2 regions of the Staphylococcus lugdunensis genome follow, and region 1 is predicted to be linked to the other one. Evidence: riboswitches for the same ligand, from Rfam matches in the RefSeq annotation. Region 1 holds a riboswitch; the other holds the start of a gene.
The links. A riboswitch is a leader RNA that binds a small molecule or an ion and turns the genes downstream of it on or off. The one in region 1 is predicted to bind FMN.
Positions count from the first base shown of each region.

Region 1 (3,219 bases):
GTGATAGTTTAATTAATTCAATGGCTGAAGGTGTTGTAGGTATCAATGATCATCGCGACATTATATTATCAAATAAAATGGCAGATGAAATTTTACCAACTATTGATCAATCTATGTATGAACGAATTGAAGACCAAATCGAAGATACTTTTACAAGTAAAGGCACAGAATTTCGAGAATACGATTTTGACACACGCTATTATGTCTTCATTATGAGTTACATTCCTCAGATTCAAGAAGATGGTCGCAGTGGAATTGTCGTTATTATTCGTGATATGACTAATGAGCATAACTTAGATCAAATGAAAAAAGATTTCATTGCTAATGTTTCTCATGAATTGCGTACACCTATTTCATTATTACAAGGATATACAGAATCAATTGTTGACGGTATCGTTACGGAACCAGAAGAAATTAAAGAGTCATTATCAATTGTCTTAGATGAAACGAATAGGCTCAATCGTTTAGTTAATGAATTACTCAATGTTGCAAGAATGGATGCTGAAGGGTTATCTGTTAATAAAGAGATACAACCTATTGCACCATTATTAAACAAAATACAAACAAAGTATAGACAACAAGCTAGTGATTTATCATTAAATATGTACTTAACTCCAGAAACTAATGACGCATTGTGGTACTACGATTCTGATCGAATCGATCAAGTGCTCACAAATCTTATTGATAATGCTACAAGATATACTCAACCTGGTGATACAATTTCTATTACTAGCGAAGATACTGATAAGTACAATGTGCTTCACATAAATGATACAGGCAGTGGTATTGCTCCTGAACATTTAAATCTTGTTTTTGATCGCTTTTACAAGGTTGAAGCATCCAGAACACGTGGCAAACAAGGAACCGGCTTAGGATTATTCATTTGTAAAATGATTATAGAAGAACATGGAGGTACGATCACTGTATCAAGTGTCGTTGGAGAGGGAACAACATTTACAATCAAGTTACCGAAGCCTTAATCTTCAGGCTTATTTATAAAATTTATCAAAGATAATATCACTGAATTCAGACAGGGACATAAACCCGCAAATAATAGCACAAAGATGATTTAAAATTAAAAATCGTCTTTGTGCTTTTTTATATTCAATACTTTGTATGATTGACTCGCATGCTTAGGAGACTACTTCAGCTTGCTTTGTTAAAAAATGGTTTAGTCAGTTTTTTCTGTGCTGGACTTTGACTTAATATAAAAATAAGGACGAAGGCTATTTAAGCAGAGACGTTTATGAGCCGGCCTGACCTTATATATAGTTAATATCAGTTAAAACATATTGAGATTAACTATGCACGATATATTGGCAGTAGTTGACTGAATTGAAAATATCCTTATACCAAGCTTTTTCCATCCTAGTCAACCTTTCCGATACGGAACTACGAAATCATAATGAATTCTGTCCCGCTCTCAATCATCATCTCTTACCGGGCAACTTTATTGCTTTGCGGCTAGTGTTGTCGTATGATTAATGACGTAAAATATTTTAAAATTCATCTTCGGGGTAGGGTGTAATTCCCAACCGGCAGTAAATAAAGCCTGCGACCTGCTTGTGTTCAACAAGCGGCTGATCTAGTGCGAATCTAGAGCCGACAGTATAGTCTGGATGGGAGAAGATGGAGGTTTATTTGTTGTGAACAATTTTCCTCCAATTCTTTGCAAGATGAATGGAAGGAGAAAACTACATATGCAACAAAATAAACGTCTAATAACCATTAGCATGTTAAGTGCCATTGGCTTTGTTTTGACTTTTTTAAAGTTTCCACTACCTTTTTTTCCGCCATACTTAACATTAGATTTCAGTGATGTCCCTACATTGTTAGCAACTTTTTCAATGGGTCCTATAGCAGGTATTATAGTGGCATTTATTAAAAATTTGCTTAATTTTTTCTTTAATATGGGAGACCCAGTAGGTCCTGTGGCTAATTTCTTAGCCGGTATAAGTTTCTTACTTACAGCATATTATGTTAATAAAAGAGGACATGTTGCTAATAAAGCAATGATAACTGCATTAGTCATGGCTACATTAGTTATGACCATTGTACTTAGTATTTTAAATTATTTCGTATTGTTGCCACTATATGGCATGATTTTCAACTTAGCAGATATTGTAAAAAATATAAAAATCATTATCGTCTCTGGTATCATACCGTTTAATATTATCAAAGGGGCAATCATCTCAATCATATTTATACTTTTATATCGCAGAATTAAAAGCGTACTTAAATAATTAACAGGTAAATGAAACTTTTAAAGATACGCTTGTAAATACAAAGCAGGCAATGCTCCCATTTGAGAAACATTGCCTGCAATTATTATAATTAATATTTTGCTTTAACTACTAATCTACTATATATAAAATAGCTATGTGCTATTCGAATTTTAAAGCATCACCATCAAAAGGTTCTTCTTCTATTTTGATGGAATCAGTTGGACAACCTTCTAAGGCATCTTCCATATCTTCATATAACTCTTCTGGCACTTCGGCAGTACCTTGGTTATCATCAAGGATTACGAAAGCAATACCTTCATCGTCATAATCATAAATATCTGGAGCGGCCGCACCACATGCACCACATGCAATACACGTATCCATATCAACGATTGTATATTTAGCCATTTTCATTCGCCTCCTTTGATAAACATGCTACACTAGTATAACAAATACTCATGTATACATCGAAAAAACTTTTTATTAATTTATTAGTTTCATAAGAGCGAGGGTCGAGATTGAAAGATATTATACTTTATTCTAAACAACATTCATTCACTTATAAAACAAATAAAAGCATTTTTAATTTATTAACAGGCAAAAAAACACATCAAACCTTTTTTGACGCCTGCAGTCAACAACTTTTATCATTATATCACAGTTTACCCAATTTAAAATATCCGTCTTTCGAGCGATTTATGGCACAAAATGTTAACAATGACATGACGATAAAAGTTCATCCAAGATATACGTATGATAGTTTAGTACATACTTTCAATTGTATTCAATTACTTATTCAAACGTTGTCAAACACGCAACAAAAGGTCTATTCATTTATACCTATTTCACAGCATGGCCTTATCCAAAGAAAAGTTAAACAAATCTACTACTATATAAAAAAAGAAGATAAGGATAGCGCATTTATCACTGAGCTAAATCAATTATTTAAAGCTCTATATACAAATAATAACAATTATTGTTGTCTACATTATTA
Region 1 covers NZ_CP014022.1:296,055-299,273, forward strand. Annotated here, with positions in the region: gene AL499_RS01475 (ATP-binding protein) at 1-980, shown strand, start outside; FMN riboswitch at 1,505-1,635, shown strand; gene AL499_RS01480 (ECF transporter S component) at 1,701-2,243, shown strand; gene AL499_RS01485 (ferredoxin) at 2,385-2,633, opposite strand; gene AL499_RS01490 (helix-turn-helix domain-containing protein) at 2,744-3,219, shown strand, end outside.

Region 2 (3,219 bases), 270 kb from region 1:
AATACTTACAGTAAAGTTTGTACCATAGTCATCTGAATTTTGCATTACCATTGGTTTTAACTCTAAACGTTCGGCAATATCAGTGGAAATTGGCGTACAAATCAAGCCACGACCGTGCTTAGCCATAAAATTAATCGTTTGATCTTGCATCCATTGTGTTACTGCAACAAGATCTCCCTCATTTTCTCTATCTTCATCATCTACAACAATTATAGTTTCTCCTTTTTTTAACGCTTGAAGTGCCTCTTCAATGGTATCAAATTGCATATTTAATCCCCCTTAAAAACCATATGATTTTAACTTATCTAATGTTAAAGTATTGGAATTTTTATTAATGATTGTGGCTACATATTTGAATAAAACATCTGTCTCTAAATGTACAAAGTCTCCTTGTTTCTTATCTGCTAAAATTGTTGAGCGCCGTGTTTCTGGTATGAGATGTATATCAAAAGATGATTCACGTATATCAAATACTGTCAAACTAACGCCATCGACTGCAATTGATCCTTGCTTCACAAGTTGTTTAATGATTGTTTGTGATGCTGAAATTTGAATTACTTTTGAATCGGCTGTCTGATTGATTTTTGTAATTGTACCTAATTCATCAACATGGCCTAGAACAAAATGGCCACCAAATCTACCATTGCTGTGCATCGCGCGTTCTAGGTTCACTTCTTGATGACGCTGAACATTAGCAAGATAGGTTTTATCTTCTGTACCATGTATGACTTGCACTGAAAAATGATTGCTATTAAAGTCTGTCACTGTCAGGCAAGTCCCGTTAACGCTTATAGAATCACCAATATGCATATCATCAATAATCCTTTCAGCTTTAATGATAAGTGTGCGTACTGATTGATCATTACGTATTTCAACAATGGTTCCAATTTCTTCTACGATTCCTGTAAACATGGTTGTTTCACTTCTTCCGTAGTTCTAATTTGATATTTTGATCTAATAAAGTGGAATTAACAATTTCAAATTCAAAGGTATCCTGTAAATCTATAACTTCTTGTGTTTGAAAGAATTGATTTGTTCCAGAACCACCTATCAATTTCGGGGCAAAATAGATGATGAGTTGATTAACTAACTGTTGTTGGAGAAATAATGAGGTAACTTTAGGTCCCGCCTCGACGAGCAGCCGACCTACACCTTTTTTATATAAATCTTGTAAAATATCAGGAATTTTACAATTGCTCATGTAATTAATAAAAACATTGGGTAAAGTTGTTGTTAATGTGGCATCTTCAGTGTATATCCATATATCAGATAATTGATCATGAAACATATCTAGACTAAAGTCAACGTCCCCACTTCGAGATAAAATAACACGAATAGGGTGTTTACCATCTTTAACTCTAGTCGTGTACTGAGGATTATCTGCTAATACGGTTTTATTTCCTGTTAACACGGCATCATGACTGTGTCTTAAACGATACACATCTTGCTTTACTGTTTTATTGGTAATCCATTGACTTTGTCCATAATCTGTTGCCTGTTTACCGTCTATACTTGTAGATACTTTAACGGTAATTTCAGGAATTTTCTCAGCTTTAGCTTTAAAAAAGTCTTCGTATAAACAATAGGCTTCATGATCAAACTGCTGATACACTTGGATACCAGCTTGGGTTAAGATTTCATAACTTTTACTAGGTAAAGTTGTATCTTTTACAGCATATACTACCTTATCCAGACCATGATCGATGATTTTGTTAACGCACGGCGGTGTCGAACCATAATGCGTGCATGGTTGTAAAGACACATAAATTGTTGCACCTTGTGCTTCGTCACCAGCCATGTCAATTGCTTGCACTTCAGCATGTTTCTCACCTTGTTTTAAATGTGCGCCAAGTCCGATAATTCTGCCATTTTTAACAACTACTGCTCCTACTGGTGGATTAACACCAGTCTGTCCTTTAACCATCTTAGCAAGCTGTATTGCCTTGCTTAAATATAAATCCAATTTATCACCTTCATAAAAAAACCTTATACCAAAATAGGCATAAGGAGATTGATATAATGACATTTGAACAAGCCTACACAATAATTTCTGTGCATGCTTAACAAACATTAAACGTAATCGTTTATGTTAACGTCGATTGTATTCTTTCTCCCATCCAGACTATACTGTCGGCTTCAGAATCTCACTGAATCAGCCACTTGTGCATCACAAGCAGGTCGCAGGCTTAATCACTGCCGGTTGGGAATTTCACCCTGCCCCGAAAGAACGTATTATGAAGTTGATAATTCTACTTTAAGTGTTACTAAAACACTATGAGTTTATCTTACTAAATTTTAATAAACTTTACAATGAAAGCAATTTAATTTCTTTAATTACTATTTTTTAGAAATATTGTCGCGACTTAACCGTGATTGATGTTCATATAAATAATCCACTGCATTAACTACTTGTGAAACAATCATCTTAACACCATTTCTTAATTTATTTACACCATTGGTAAGCTGACCTATAGCGACAGCGTTAGTCAACGTCCCATATCTTGGACTAATAATTTGATTTGTTTCTGGCACAATTTGAATACCACCCATAGGATGTGCTTGTACAATACGACGATTCTCTAGGTTAATGACTAATTGATCATCCTCGTCTAACTCTGCTAAATGTGTTTTAGCACCTGTTGCATTAATAATAATGTTAAAGTCATCACACGAAGATGTGTCTTTAAATGTTAGATTAAATAATTGTCCATCATGCGTAATATTCTCTAGACCACGTTTTATAATTAAAGAGCCATTCTGCATTAACTCAATAAGTAATTTAGCTGTTCTAGGCGGCATTGGATTAGAATTAAGTTGAATCACTTTAGTATATTTCTTATCGAACAACTGTTGATCTGAGCTACTCAAACTATTGTATATCCAGTTTAAATTCTCTTTTAGATGTTCTATCAATCCTTGAAATACACCGAGCTCTTGTGAATGATCTAAGTCATATTGCAAATCATCAATATGATTTCCTGAACGTCTATTTATTAACGTATCTAATTCAATATTCCATTCTTCACATTCCTTATAGAAAAGCTTAACTAAAGCATCTAGTGGTACGTTTCCATAATTAACTGCCTTGATACTATTAAAAGTTTGTTTTGTTAAATAACGAAATGTTATTTCTTGCATATTTCCACGCACACTTGGCAATTGCGCCGAGCGACTCGTCATAATGATTGGAAGATGCTTATGATGTGTTGCTACATATCT
Region 2 covers NZ_CP014022.1:24,424-27,642, reverse strand. Annotated here, with positions in the region: gene AL499_RS00195 (bifunctional 3,4-dihydroxy-2-butanone-4-phosphate synthase/GTP cyclohydrolase II) at 1-267, opposite strand, end outside; gene ribE (riboflavin synthase) at 280-912, opposite strand; gene ribD (bifunctional diaminohydroxyphosphoribosylaminopyrimidine deaminase/5-amino-6-(5-phosphoribosylamino)uracil reductase RibD) at 920-1,963, opposite strand; FMN riboswitch at 2,102-2,231, opposite strand; gene AL499_RS00180 (FAD/NAD(P)-binding protein) at 2,338-3,219, opposite strand, start outside.
Region 2: it holds a riboswitch for FMN, as region 1 does, so the genes downstream of both, ribD (bifunctional diaminohydroxyphosphoribosylaminopyrimidine deaminase/5-amino-6-(5-phosphoribosylamino)uracil reductase RibD) here and AL499_RS01480 (ECF transporter S component) in region 1, are expected to answer to the same signal.